DNA from 4 places in the Janthinobacterium sp. 35 genome. Region 2 is predicted to be linked to each of the others. Evidence: predicted binding sites of a transcription regulator. Region 2 holds the regulator's gene; each other region holds the start of a gene.
The links. Region 2 encodes LexA, which represses DNA repair genes until DNA is damaged. Its sites were predicted from a motif close to ACTGTATNNNNATACAGT; they were not measured.
Positions count from the first base shown of each region.

Region 1: dinB (DNA polymerase IV) is a predicted target of LexA. The motif match lies at 2,304-2,321, and genes of this name have one in related genera.
Region 3: recA (recombinase RecA) is a predicted target of LexA. The motif match lies at 2,104-2,121, and genes of this name have one in related genera.
Region 4: imuA (translesion DNA synthesis-associated protein ImuA) is a predicted target of LexA. The motif match lies at 2,278-2,295, and genes of this name have one in related genera.

Region 1 is NZ_PEFN01000001.1:2,844,149-2,847,812, reverse strand. It holds gene CLU93_RS12715 (asparaginase domain-containing protein) at 1-11, shown strand, start outside; gene CLU93_RS12710 (recombination-associated protein RdgC) at 90-986, opposite strand; gene dinB (DNA polymerase IV) at 1,103-2,284, opposite strand; gene CLU93_RS12700 (S9 family peptidase) at 2,436-3,664, shown strand, end outside.
Region 2 is NZ_PEFN01000001.1:4,226,116-4,229,779, reverse strand. It holds gene CLU93_RS18870 (replicative DNA helicase) at 1-223, opposite strand, end outside; gene rplI (50S ribosomal protein L9) at 359-814, opposite strand; gene rpsR (30S ribosomal protein S18) at 842-1,132, opposite strand; gene priB (primosomal replication protein N) at 1,158-1,457, opposite strand; gene rpsF (30S ribosomal protein S6) at 1,478-1,867, opposite strand; gene lexA (transcriptional repressor LexA) at 2,144-2,779, shown strand; gene CLU93_RS18840 (cystathionine gamma-synthase family protein) at 2,846-3,664, opposite strand, start outside.
Region 3 is NZ_PEFN01000001.1:3,223,014-3,226,677, reverse strand. It holds gene CLU93_RS14345 (class I SAM-dependent methyltransferase) at 1-158, opposite strand, end outside; gene recX (recombination regulator RecX) at 254-709, opposite strand; gene recA (recombinase RecA) at 913-2,013, opposite strand; gene CLU93_RS14330 (response regulator) at 2,263-2,997, shown strand; gene CLU93_RS14325 (sensor histidine kinase) at 2,994-3,664, shown strand, end outside.
Region 4 is NZ_PEFN01000001.1:4,037,707-4,041,370, forward strand. It holds gene CLU93_RS18010 (GNAT family N-acetyltransferase) at 1-809, shown strand, start outside; gene CLU93_RS18015 (putative Na+/H+ antiporter) at 844-2,109, opposite strand; gene imuA (translesion DNA synthesis-associated protein ImuA) at 2,316-3,026, shown strand; gene CLU93_RS18025 (Y-family DNA polymerase) at 2,956-3,664, shown strand, end outside.

The sequences.
Region 1 (3,664 bases), 1.4 Mb from region 2:
AGCCCTTGTAAGCCGATGCCAGGACAGGGCTAACAGCACAGACGAAAAAAAGGAGCCGAAGCTCCTTTTTCGTACCGATATGACTGCGTTTATGCAGTCGCTTCGCCGCCCAATGCTTCGACCACGTCGGCCATCAGCTTGGAGAGCTCGCCCGTCATCAGCATCAGGTCGCCGTCGAAACGCTCGTCGTCGTTCTTCGTGCTCGATTCCGTTTCCTTGATCACGTCCAGCGGCTTGACGCTCTTGATGGCCAGGGACTCCGTCAGCACGAACGAGATCTTGTCGTTCCACGTCATGGCCAGGCGCGTGCACTGCTTGCCGGCCGCGATGTGGCGGCGCACGTCGTCCGCTTCCAGCGTGTGGCGCACGTAGCGCACGGTGGCCTTGCTTTCGCCCGTGGCGCGCAATTCCGTGTCCATGTCGACCGTGAAGCCGGCAGGCGCATCGTCGGCCTGCAGCCATTCCGTCATCACCGCCACGGGCGAGCGCTGCACGCGCAAGCTTTCCAGCGGCAGTTTATCCACGGCTTTCAGCAACAGCTTGATGACTTCATCAGCTTTGGCCGGGCTGGCCGCATCGACCACCAGCCAACCATTGACGGGGTCGATCCAGGTCCAGACATTGCTACGGATGCTGAAGGCGCGCGGCAGCAACTCGTCGGCCACGCGCTCCTTCAATTCTTTCATGGCTTTTTTACCCGGCGCAAAGCCTTGCGCTTCTTCCATCTCGGCAGCGCGGGCCTTGGCCACCTGGTTGATGACGGTGGCTGGCAGCAGTTTCTTTTCCGTGCCCAGCAAGATCAGCATCTGCTTGTTGACCACATGCACCAGACCGCCATTCGGGCGTGGCGTATCCCAGCCCTGGCGCATCAGATCCATGCTGGTCGCCGGCGTAAATTTGTTCGAGGACAAGGCCTCTTCCAGTTGTTCTGGCGTATAAGCCCATGGTGCGGGCAGGCGGTAAATCTGAAGATTCTTGAACCACATAGTTTTTGTCTTCCGTTTGTTTCAGTAGTGCCAGGGGAACGCCATTCTACACTTTCGACGTGAAAATGCCGTCAAAAGCGCGGTCCGGCGCGGTATGTATCTTGCAGGAAACGCCGCTAGAGCCTGGGAAACAGCTCCGCCTGGGCTGGCGCCTGCCGCGTCACGATGGCCGGATCGGACAAGGTCGAGATGCGCACGCCCAGCAGGCGGATTTTCTTGTCAAAGGGCACGCGCCGCAGACAATCGCGGCTGGCGCGCAGGATGGCGGCGGCGTCCGCCGTGGCGCTGGGCAAGGTGATGTCGCGCGTAACGGTGCTGAAATCCTCGAAGCGCAGCTTGATGCCCACCGTGCGCCCCGCCAGCGATTGTTTATCCAGGTCGCCCGCCACGCGCGTGCACAGGCTTTCCAGCTTTTCCGACAGGGTGGCGCGGTCGCGCACCACCTGCAAGTCGCGCTCGAACGTCGTCTCGCGGCTGACGGACTTGGTTTCCCGGCTCGTCTGCACGGGCCGCTCGTCGATGCCCAGCGCCGCCTGGCGCAGCCAGCCCGTGTACAGGTCGCCGAACTGCGTGCGCAGCATGGTGAGATCGGCCCGCGCCAGCTCGCCGATGGTCACTATGCCCAGCGCTTCCAGCTTGGCCGTCGCCTTCGGGCCGATGCCGTTGATCTTTTTTGCCGGCAAGGGCCAGACCCTGGTTTCGATATCCTCGGGCGACAAAATGGTCAAGCCATCGGGCTTTTCCAGGTCGGAACAGATTTTTGCCAGCAATTTGTTGGGCGCCAGGCCGACCGAGCACGACAGGCCCGTCGCCTCGAACACGGCCGCCTTCAGGCGCGCCGCCATGGCCGGCGCCTGCTCGCCGTATTCCGTCAGGTCGACATAGATTTCATCGATGCCCACGTTCTGGATGATGGGACACAACTGGGCCACGGCTTGCTTGAAGCGGGCGGAGTATTCACGGTAGGCCTCGAAGTCGGCGGGCAACAGGATGCTGTCGGGCGCCAATTTCGCCGCCTTCATGATGCCCATGGCGGAAAACACGCCAAACTTGCGCGCCGCATAGGTGGAAGTGGTGACGACGCCGCGCCCCACGTAGTCGCGCATGCGCGCAAACTGCCGCGTGCCATCTTCCAGCAGCATGGGTTGCTGCAGGCGCCCGCCGCCAATGACGACGGCTTCGCCGCGCAATTCGGGATATTTCAGCAGTTCCACGGAGGCAAAGAAGGCATCCATGTCCAGGTGGGCTATCCAGCGGCGGGCGGGTGGCTCGGGAAGTGGGCAGGCAGATGTGGTCAAGGACACCTCGCGGCAGGATACTGTAGTTATATACAGTATCGCTGGAAATGCCCGTGGATGCAAGTTGAAACGCACGCATTGGTGGTGCCTGGCAGTTGCTTTTCTCAATGGCAAGATTACAATCCTGACACAACTATTCAAAGGAGTCGCCTTGTCCATTACCCATCACGCTGCGCGCCGCCGGTCCGCCTGGTCATCCATCCTGCCGGCCCTGCTGTTGTCCACCCTGGCGCCATCCGCGCTGGCCGACACCACCACCACCGTTGCCACGCCCACCGCGCCGGTCGCCGCCAAGACAGCCTGGCAGGAAACGCGCCACGGCACGCTCGTCACGGACGACTACCGCTGGCTGCAAAAGAAGACCGATCCTGCCGTGATCGACTACCTGAATGCGGAAAACGCCTACACGGCGGCCGTCACGGCCCCCATCCAGCCGCTGGCCGACAAGGTGACTGCGGAGATCAAGGGCCGCATGCAGGAAGTGGACCTGTCCGTGCCTGCGCGCCAGGGTAACTTTTACTATTACACGCGCACGGAAGCGGGCAAGCAATACCCGCTGCATTGCCGCCGCCCTGTCGGCGCACATGGCGCCTACGATGCGCAGGCAGCTGAGGAAATCCTGCTGGACCAGAATCAATTGGCTGAAGGCCACAAATTCTTTGCCGTGCGTGCGTTTGCCATCAGCCCGAATGAGCAATTGCTGGCCTACACCACCGACACGACGGGTTTCCGCCAGTACGAACTGCATGTCAAGGATTTGAAGACGGGCAAGTTGCTGGGCGACACCATGCCTAGAGTCACGTCCTTGGCCTGGGCGGCGGACAATGCCACGCTGATGCTGACGCAGGAAGACGCCACCACCAAGCGCGCGGACCGCTTGTTCCGCCTGGCCCTGGGCGGCACGCCGCAGCAGGTCTACCACGAGCCAGTGGAACAATTCGCCATCGGCGTGAGCCGCACGCGCGATCATCGCTACTTTATGCTCACCGCGCGCAGCACGGATACGAGCGAAGTGCTGCTGCTGCCAACGAGCAAGCCGGAAGGCAGCTTCCAGTCCGTGCTGAAACGCGAAAAAGGCCACCGCTACGGCATCGAACACCGCGACGGCCAGCTGTATATTCTGACCAACAAGGACGCGAAGAATTTCCGCGTCGTCAGCGCGCCAGTCACTGCCCCGCAGCAAAAGAACTGGAAACCCGTCGTGCCGCACAACAAGGACGCCGTGATCCAGTCCATCGACGTGTTCCAGGGCTACCTGGTGGTGATGGAAAAGGCGCGCGCCCTGAACCGCGCGCGCATCTTTGATTTTGCGCATAAAAACTGGAAGACGGTGCAGTTCGACGACCCCGTCTACCTGGCCACGGCGGCCGGCACGCCCGA
Region 2 (3,664 bases):
CAGTAATGACATCGGCCGGCCTGGAGCCGTTAATCATCTTGACGATTTGCTCGAAGATGATGCGATGGTCATAGCGATAGAAATCCTCCGCATGCATGAAGTCGGCGATGCGGTCATACGCTGCATTGTCGCGCAACAGACCACCGATAACGGATTGTTCTGCTTCGATCGAATGCGGCGGAATACGGAGGGAATCCAGTTGCGGATCAGAGGGGGCGTTCATGGCGCGAATTATACCCGCTTCGGCGTGGTGGCAAAAATAAAGGGCTGAAATTGAGCGAAAAAAAGGCCACAAAAAAGCCGGGCGAACCCGGCTTTTCATCATGCGGCAATGCTTGCGGGCCAGGCCCGCAGACAATTACGCGTTCGCGTCTGGTACGACAGCGATAACAACTTCCACGACCACGTCGGTGTGCAGAGCAACCGAAACGTTGTGCTCGCCAACGATCTTCAGCGGGCCGGTAGGCATGCGGATTTGTGCTTTTTCAACAGCAAAACCTTGCTTGGTCAGCGCTTCAGCGATGTCGAAGTTGGTGACGGAACCGAACAGACGGCCATCAACACCAGCTTTTTGAGCAACTTGAACGGTCAGGCCGCTCAGTTTTTCGCCCTGGGCTTGCGATGCGGCCAGTTTGGCGGCAGCAGCTTTTTCCAGTTCGGCGCGCTTGACTTCGAATTCAGCCACAGCGGTTGCCGTAGCACGACGTGCCAGGCGTTGCGGGATCAGGAAGTTACGTGCGTAACCGTCTTTGACTTTGACGACTTCGCCGAGGTTACCGACGTTAACAACTTTTTCTAACAGAATGATTTGCATAGTTCTTCTCCAGGAATATCTGACCGATTAAGCGTGGTGCAGATCGGTGTATGGCAGCAGCGCGAGGAAGCGAGCGCGCTTGATTGCGGTGTCGACTTGGCGCTGGTAGTGCGCTTTGGTACCGGTCAGGCGTGCTGGCATGATCTTGCCGTTTTCTTGGACGAAGTCTTTCAGCGTGTCGACGTCTTTGTAGTCGACTTGCTCAACGTGAGCTGCGGTGAAGCGGCAGAACTTCTTGCGTTTGAACAACGGATTTTGCTGTTTGCGTTTTTCTTTAAGCTTGAGCTTATTTTTGTCGAACTTTTTACCGAATGCCATGTCAGGCTCCTGTATCTAAAATGCGCTAGTCAGAATTGACTGCACTAAAATCAATGATGTGAAACACCAAACTCTTGCTGTTGCGGCTCTTCCTGGCCAGGAAACCCGTGAACTGATACACCCCGCCCAAGCTTGCCTGGCTGAACCGGCCTGAAATTTCGCCAGCGGCTAGCGCGGCAACATCAAACTCGGTCAAACGGGCAATCCCTGCTTCCATCTGCTGCGAACTGTGTTGCAATACTGCATTCACAATCGGCAGCCCTGCCGGGGTATAGCGCAATATTTCGCGCTCGGCAATGATGGCGGTTACTTGTAGCTGGTTCAGCGCACGATCCTGGTCAAGAATTAAGCTGCTGCTGCGGCAGGAGCGGCTGCTGGTGCTTCGGTGCGGTGGCTTTTGGCCGCGTCTTCGCGTTGTACCGATTTCATCATCGGCGAAGGAGCTGTTTCAGCTTTCTTCATTTTAACGGTCAGGTGACGCAACACGGCATCATTGAATTTGAATGCTGTTTCCAACTCGACCAGGGTCTCGTTGTCGCATTCGATGTTCAGGCAGATGTAGTGTGCTTTAGGCAGCTTTTGGATCGAGTAAGCCATTTGACGGCGGCCCCAATCTTCCACGCGGTGAACCGAACCGCCGCGGGTGGTTACGCTGGCTTTGTAACGTTCGATCATCGCGGGCACTTGCTCGCTCTGGTCCGGATGGACGATAAAGACTATTTCATAATGACGCATGCAAACTCCTTCAGGTCGGATTGATAATCGCCCACCCCGGCGTCAAGACGGGTGTGGGAAGGTCAGCCGAAGATTATAACCGCCTTTTGCAAACGTTTCAATCATTCCTTCAACAAGCGGCCCGCGCACGGGGCAGGCCAGGCGTTTTTTCCTGCCCATTCCAGTATTTCGCACGAAATTCGCGCAAATAACCGAAATCCCCTTGCATAGTGGGCGATACTGTACAAAAATACAGACTGTTCATATAGACAGCATTTTAGTATGCACCCACCGCTCATGATCAAGCTGACAGCACGACAAGAACAAATCCTGAACCTGATCAAGGACGCGATTGAAAACACGGGTTTTCCTCCCACCCGTGCCGAAATCGCCAATGAACTGGGTTTCAAATCGGCCAATGCGGCCGAAGAGCATTTGCAAGCCCTGGCCCGCAAGGGCGCGATCGAGATTTCGCCTGGCACCTCGCGCGGCATCCGCCTGATCGGTGCGGCAGCCGAAGCAGCGCCATCGAAGGTGCCGGCAGCGCTGCTGATGTCGCTGCCCCTGATCGGCCGGGTGGCGGCAGGCTCGCCCATCCTGGCACAGGAAAACCTGGAAGCTAGCTACAACGTGGACCCGGCCCTGTTCTCGGCCAAGCCCGACTTCCTGCTGAAAGTACGCGGCTGGTCCATGCGCGACGCCGGCATCATGGATGGCGACTTATTGGCCGTCAAGAAGGTCGACAGCGCCAAAAACGGCCAGATCGTCGTGGCCCGCATCGGCGACGAAGTCACCGTCAAGCGCTACAAGAAGACGGGTTCCGTCATCGAACTGCTGCCGGAAAATCCCGACTTCAAGGTCATTACCGTGTCGCCGGAAGATGAGTTTGCACTGGAAGGTTTGGCAGTGGGACTGATGCGCAGCTGGCATTAATCAAGTACATGCAAAAAGGGCCGCAACAGCATGACTGTTGCGGCCCTTTTTTATTGTCCAGGCGTTTTATACATCCAGCGCGCTACGGAAATCCTCGAGCAAATCGGCCTCATCCTCAATACCCACCGACACGCGGATCAAGGACTCGGCAATGCCCATGCTGGCGCGGCGCTCGGCACCCATCTCATAAAAGATCGTGTGGGCGACGGGAATGACCAGGGTGCGCGTGTCACCGAGGTTGCTCGCTGGAATGGCCAGATTCAAACGATTCAGGAAATCGAAGCAATCGATGCCATCTTTTAATTCAAAGCTGAACAGCGAGCCATAGCTGCGGAACAAGTCCGTCGCCAGCGCGTGCTGCGGGTGCGACGCCAAGCCCGGGTAATGCACTGCCGCCACGCGCGGGTCGGCGGCCAGCATGCTGGCCAGCGCCAGGGCATTGGAACAGGTGCGGTCCATGCGCAAGGCCATGGTTTCCGCGCCGACGGCGATATGGTGCGCCGCTTCCGGGCCCAGCGATGCGCCGAAGTCGCGCAAGGCCTTGGCGCGGATTTGCGCGATGCCCCACTGCGCGGGCGCCGCCTTTTTATAATTGTCGAAAATGTTCGGGTACTGCGTCCAGTCGAACACGCCCGTGTCCGTCAAGCTGCCGCCCAGCGCATTGCCGTGGCCGCCGATGGATTTCGTCAGCGCATTGACCACCAGGCCCGCGCCCACCGCTTTCGGGCGGAACAGGTAAGGCGTCGTCATGGTGTTGTCGACGATGTACAAAATGCCGCGTTCCTTGCACAAGGCGCCGATCTTTGCCAGGTCGGCGATCTGCGTGCGTGGATTGGCGATGGTTTCCACGAAAACAATCCGCGTTTGCGGCGTGATGGCGGCCGC
Region 3 (3,664 bases), 1.0 Mb from region 2:
ATGCCCTGGCCAAAGCCCAGTTCGCATGCGGTGCTGACCTTCGGCGGCTGTATGCCCCAGCTCAGCAGCAACAACTGTATGCGCAAGGGGTTCAATTCCGTGTAATAGCCGTAAGTGTATGCGGTTTCGGCCGTGTAGCCGGCATGCCAAGCGCTCATCAGGTGTCCCGTATATCAAGTAAAAAAGCTGGGACGCAACATGCGCAGCAGCAATTAGGCAGAATAACTGATCCTTGCTGTCAAGTTAATAAATATTACTCATCGTCGGGCTCCAGGCCTTTCAAGGCCACCTGCACGGCGCGCTGCGAAAAGCCGCGTTGCATCAGGAAGCGCACCTGCTTGTTGCGCTGTTCGGCATCCTGCGCCACTTCACCGAATTTGCGGCGCCACACTTCGCAGGCGCGCGCGGTCTCGCCTTCGGCCAGGCCCGCCTTGAGTTCCTGCAGCGCCTCACCGCCTATGCCATGGCTTTGCAATTCCGCCATGATGCGGCTATTGCCGAAACGGGCCGAGCGGCGATGGATCAGCGATTCGGAAAAGCGCTCCTGCGACAGCCAGTTGGCTTGCTCCAGGCTGTCGAGCAAGGCTTCCACATCATCGCCTTCCTGCGCATGGCGCTGCAGCTTGCGCCGCAATTCCATGCGGCTATGCTCGCGCATCGACAGAAAGCGGAGCGCCCTGCCCTTCAGGCTTAGTTGTACTGCAGCCATACACCCACCTTGTCTTTCATTCCACGATCACAGCACCCAAACACAATCGCCGCCCGGCGCAACAGCGCGGGACGGCGATCAGGGTCCTACCTTGCGGCAAGCCATGCGTAGGTCGGATCAGGCCCCTTGGGCCGTAATCCGACAACATTGTTGACGTCTGTGGTGTTGTCGGATTACGCACGGCTTTGCCGCGCCAATCCGACCTACTCTGCCTTGGCTTCCGCCTTGGCAGCCTTGTCGGCGGCTTTATCCGCTTTTTCCGGCTTTTCAGCAGCCAGCGGTGGCAGTTCGCGCACGCCCAGCGACGCGCGGACCTTGTTTTCGATTTCGCGGGCCAGCGCCGGACGCTCTTGCAGGAAGGCGCGGGCGTTGTCCTTGCCCTGGCCGATGCGTTCGCCGTTGTAGCTGTACCACGAACCGGATTTTTCCACGATCTTGGCATCCGAGCCCAGGTCCAGGATTTCGCCTTCGCGCGAGGTGCCGGCGCCGTACAGGATGTCGAAGTGCGCTTCCTTGAACGGTGGCGCGATCTTGTTCTTGACGACCTTGACCTTGGTTTCGTTGCCAATCACTTCATCGCCGGACTTGATCGAGCCGGTGCGGCGGATATCGAGGCGCACGGAGGCGTAGAATTTCAGCGCATTGCCGCCGGTGGTGGTTTCAGGGCTGCCGAACATCACGCCGATCTTCATGCGGATCTGGTTGATGAAGATGACCAGGGTATTGGTGCGGTTGATGGAACCGGTCAATTTACGCAGGGCTTGCGACATCAGACGCGCTTGCAAGCCTGGCAGCGAGTCGCCCATGTCGCCTTCGATCTCGGCGCGTGGCGTCAGTGCGGCCACGGAGTCGATGACGACCAGGTCGACGCTGCCCGAACGCACGAGGGCGTCGCAGATTTCCAGTGCCTGCTCGCCCGTGTCCGGTTGCGAGATCAGCAATTCGTGCAGGTTAACACCCAGCTTTTGCGCGTAACCGACGTCGAGCGCGTGCTCGGCATCGATAAAGGCGCACGTGCCGCCGAGTTTTTGCATTTCAGCAATGGTTTGCAGGGTCAAGGTGGTTTTACCCGACGATTCAGGACCGTAGATTTCCACCACGCGGCCGCGCGGCAAGCCGCCTACGCCCAGCGCGATATCGAGGCCGAGCGAACCGGTCGACACGACTTGCACTTCTTCGATCACCGCGCTGGCATCCATGCGCATGACCGAACCTTTGCCAAACTGCTTCTCGATCTGCGCCAGTGCGGCGGCGAGCGCCTTGGCTTTTTCCGATGCGGGTACTACAGCTTTTTTATCGTCCATATGTTCTTTCAGCCGTTCTACAGTTGCGAATCCAGTTGAATCCTGCAGCCTGCGATAGCGCCAGTGGGTTAAATTCTTTACACAGACAGTACTGTATAAAAAAACAGTGATCAATGCAAGCGGAACGTGGATTTGTTTTGAAACAGATCAATACAACCCTGGTTTTTCACAAAAACTATCCACCTTGCGGAAAATGAAACACAATACACACTTCAGATGTCCTGATGTTGCAAGCATAGGAAGTGCACCATGCGTATTTTACTTGCCGAAGATGACAGCGTGCTGGCCGATGGCCTGACCCGCTCGCTGCGCCAGTCCGGTTATGCCATCGACTACGTGAAGACCGGCCAGGAGGCCGATACGGCCCTGTCCACCCAGGAATTCGACCTGCTGATCCTCGATTTGGGCCTGCCGAAGATGTCCGGCCTGGAGGTGCTGCGCCGCCTGCGCGCGCGCGCCTCGCTGCTGCCGGTGCTGATCCTGACGGCTGCCGATTCCATCGAACAACGCGTGAATGGCCTCGACCTCGGTGCCGATGATTATATGGCCAAGCCGTTCGCCCTGTCGGAACTGGAGGCAAGAGTGCGCGCCCTGACACGCCGCGGCGCCGGTGGCGGCGCCACCGTCATCAAGCACGGCCCCCTCAGCTACGACCAGGTGGGGCGCAGCGCCTACATCAACGACCAGATGCTCGACCTGTCGGCGCGCGAACTGGGCTTGCTGGAAATCCTGCTGGGCCGCACCGGCCGCCTCGTCTCGAAAGAGCAACTGGTCGACCACCTGTGCGAATGGGGTGAAGAAGTGTCGAACAACGCCATCGAGGTGTATGTGCACCGGCTGCGCAAGAAGATCGAGGTGGGCGGGGTGCGCATCGCCACCGTGCGCGGCCTCGGCTATTGCCTGGAAAAATACTCGGAAGCGGCGCGCCTGAACGCCGAAGCGAGCGAAGCGGCAGGCCCGGCCAGCGGCCCCGCCAGCAAGTGAAGGCGCGCGAAGCGCCAGCGGACGAGGTGGACGACGACGACTGGTTCGAGCCGCCCACCACGGAGCAGGATGACACCATCGAGCATTCGCTGTTTGGCGAAATCCTCGACTGGATGCTGGCGCCCTTGCTGCTGCTGTGGCCGATGAGCATCGCCATCACCTACTTGGTGGCCAAGGGTATCGCCAATCAACCGTTCGACCATGCGCTGGAAGACAGCGTGACGGTGCTGACGCAGCAAGTCAAGCAGGCCGACGGCGCGCTGCTGCGCCGCGTGCCGGACAAGAATCGCAGCGGCCGCGACTTCCTGCGCGCCGACGATGTCGACACCCTGTATTACCTGGTGGTGGGCGGGCGCGGCGAATACCTCGATGGCGACCGCGACTTGCCGCCGCCGCAAGAGCCCGACAAATACCGCAGCGGCATGGTGCTGTTTCGCAACGACACCATCCACGGCACGCCCGTGCGCGTGGCGTTTACCTATCTCGACATGCCGTCCGGCAGCGACGACGAACCGCGCCGCACGCTGGTGCAAGTGGCAGAGACGCTGGAAAAGCGCGCCCAGTTGGCCAATGAAATCATCAAGGGCGTGATCTTGCCGCAGTTCATCATCCTGCCCGTGATCCTGGCCCTGGTCTGGTTTGCCCTGGCGCGCGGCCTGTCGCCGCT
Region 4 (3,664 bases), 190 kb from region 2:
TGCGGGCCGACATCGATCACTTCCATTATTACTCGGTGCTGTCGGACGATCCGCAGCTCGACCGCGTGAATGCCGTCTTTTGCCGCTACCTGCTGGCCCACCGTTCGCAGCATATTGCCGTTGGTAACTTCTGGCGCCCCACTGTGGGCCGCCACGGCAGCCGTATGCCGGCCATCGGCGATGTGGCCCCGCCAGGTGACGAGGTGCAGGCGGACCTGCTGTCGCATGCGCCGCTCAAGCTGGTGGCGGGTGAACTGCTGGGCGACGAGGTGAAGAACCGCATGGCCAAATTGCTGTTTGCCACCAGCTACCTCGAATACTGTTCTTTTGGAAATAAACTCAATCTGCAGTTCGTCGAGCTGCAGCGGCGGCAAAACATCGACCCGTATCTGGCGCACATCCACGGCTTGCATGACGAGGATGGGCGCTTCATCGGCTTTTTCACGGCCGCGACGATGGATGAGTTCCAGGCCTGCGGCGCCGTTTCATATTACCGCGACGACATGAAGGCGCTCGACGATGCGTATGACGCCTTCGTGCTCGCGCATGCGCGCGCCGACGACTGTTTCGTCAGCAGCCTGGCCATCGACGAGAAATACCGGGGCCAGGGCTTGTTCAGGCAAATGTTCCATGAAATACGCGACCTGGCCAGCCGCAAGGGCTGTGCGCGCATCACGCTGACGGTGTGGGAAAAGAGCGAAGCGCTGCACGTGTATCTGCACAAGGGGTTTCGCAGCGTGGGCACGTTCGACTATGCCTACAGCCTGTTCTATGACCGGCTGCATTTTCTCGTGTACGAAGGCGATTAAAGCGGCGGCCAGGGTGGCCGCCGCACTGCGGTGACTACAACGCCAGGAAGGCCAGGGCTGCCACGGCCGTCGGCAGCAGGGCGCCGGCCAGCAGGCCGACGGCGCCGATCGATTCATCCTTGAAGCCGCGGCGCAGCAGGGATACGCCGGCCGGATTCGGCGCATTGGCGATGACGGTCAGGCCGCCACCGGCCACGGCGCCAGCCACCAGCATGTACTTTGCTTCGTCCGTCATGCCGACGATCAGCGAACCGAGGTAAGTCAGGGCCGCATTGTCGGTAATGGCCGTCAAGCCCAGGGCGCCGAAGAACAGGGCTAGCGGTTCCAGGCTGGAGACGATGGGTTGCAGCCACCATTGCTGCATGCCGCCCAGTACCACCAGGCCGCCCAGGAAGAAGCCGACCAGCAAGCCTTCCTTGAGGATCAGCGGGCTTTGATAACGCTCATACGCTTGTACGAAGCCGAGGAAGAACAGGAACAGGCCGAAGAACAGCACGGGATGGTGCGCCAGGGCCACCACGCCGGCCAGTACGATCATGTGCACGAGGCTGACGGCCAGCGGCACTTTCGGCGCTTCTACTTCGCCGGCTTTCGGCTTGATATCGGAGGTGTTGCTGTGCAGGTATTTGCGCAGCAAGATGCTCACGCCCGTGGCGTTGACCAGCACGGCGATGGCGGCTTTCCAGCCGAAATGGCTGGCCATGTAGGCGCTGTCCCAGTTCCACGTGGTGGCCACCATCAGCACGGGCGGGGCCGCGTACGAAGTCAGGGTGCCGCCGATGGAAACGTTGACGAACAGCACGCCCAGCGCGCCATATTTCAGCCATTCGGGGATGCCCGGACGGAAGATTTGCGGCGCCAGCATCAGCGCGGCCAGGGTCATGGCGGCCGGTTCCGTGATCATCGAGCCCGTCAGGGGCACGAGCGCCAGTCCCAGCCAGACGAGGGCCAGTTCCGTGCGCAGCGGCATCACGCGCGCCACGCCCTTGAGCAGGCGCTGCACGGCGTCGAGCACGGGGCGCGAGGCGGCCACCACCATGACGACAAAGACGAACAGCGGTTCCGTGTACTGGCGCGATTCGGCATACTCGATGGCCGCCTCGCCGCCCGAGACAAAGGCCATGATGATGATCAGTATGAAGGCCCAGAAGCCGAACACGACTTCCACTTCGCCCAGCAAATGCAGCAAGCCCGCATGGCGGGGGTGGCGCTGCGACAATGTTTCAAACGACTTGGCGGCGAAGGTGTGGATGAGCGCAAGGCCGAAGACGATGGCGCTGATGAGTTGGATGGTAGTCAAATGCATTTCCTTATGGACGGAGGAAGCCGACTGGTACTTTGCCAGACGGTAAGGAGAGTGCTTATGGTACAGCAATCGATGCCAGAAACGGGGTTTTTCGGACGTGGCGGAGCGGCCCCGGGCACGCTATCCGACAGATAATCCTTGCCAAAAGCGGGACTGGATAGTACTGTATATGCATACAGTATTTATCTCTCTATCTAATGATGCAACATTCACAATTGATGGCCTCGCCGGAAGCCTTGCACCCGTCTTTATGGCGCGCATCGCAGCTGGGGCAGGGCGCCACGCGCTGCCTGGACACGGGCTTTGCCGCCCTGTCGGCGCAGCTGCCCGGCGGCGGCTGGCCCAGCGGCAGCCTCATCGATCTGCTGGTGCAGCAGCCGGGCAGCGGCGAATTGCGGCTGCTGGCGCCCGCGCTGGCGCAGCTGCCGGGCTTGCCCATCGTGCTGCTGCAGCCACCGCATCCGCCGCAGGCGCTGGCCCTGGCCGCGCAGGGTCTGGCGCCGTCGCAACTGCTGTGGCTCAAAAGCGCCGGCAGCAAGGATGCCTTGTGGGCAGCGGAAAACATCTTGCGCAGCGGCAGTTGCGGCGCCTTGCTGTTCTGGCAGTCGCACGTGCGCGCCGACAGCCTGCGCCGGCTGCACCTGGCCGCGCAAGGCGGCAACACCCTGTTCTGCATGCTGCGCCCCTTGCACGGCGCGCAGGATGCGTCGCCGGCGCCGCTGCGCCTGTCCGTGCGCCCGGCCGCCGGCGGCATCGAGATCGGCTTCATCAAGCGCAGGGGGCCGCAGCGCGACGCGCCCCTGTTCCTGCCCCTGCAACCTCCTTCATTATTGCGACGCCATGCGACTCTGGATCGGCCTGTGCCTGCCCCGGCTTCCGCTCGAAGTGTTTTGCCCGCGCTGGTCGGCTGACCAGCTGGGCGTGGTGCTGGAGCAGGAGCAAGTGATGGCCCTGTCGCCGCTGGCGCGGGCGGCCGGCGTCAAGCCGGGCATGCGCCGTGGCGGCGTGCTGATGCTGGCGCCGCAGGCGCGCCTGCACGAACGCTCGCCCGAACTGGAAGCGCAGGCCCTGCAAGCGGTGGCGCTGGCGCTGCTGCAATACTCGCCGCTGGTGGCGCAGGGCGAGGAAGCGACCCTGCTGGTCGACGCGGGCGCCAGCCTGCGCCTGTTCGGCGGCGTGCGCGCCCTGTGCCGGCAGATTGCGGCCAGCTTGCGCGCGCTGGGCTATACGGCCCAGCTGTCGTGTGCGCCCACGGCGCGCGGCGCCTGGCTGCTGGCGCGCGCCGGCACGCGCCGGGGCCGGACCTTGAGCATGGCCAGTCTGGTGCGCCGCCTCGACGGCCTGCCGTGCGCCTTGCTGCCGCCCGCACGCCCCTGGCTCGATTGGTTCGAGGGCATCGGCTGCCGCACCCTGGGGCAGCTGCGCCACTTGCCCCGGCCCGGCTTGCAGCGCCGTTGCGGCGCCGCCGTGCTGGAGATGCTCGACGACGCGCATGGCCACAGCACGGAACTGTTCGTCTGGCTCGAAGCGCCGCCCACGTTTCGCGCCA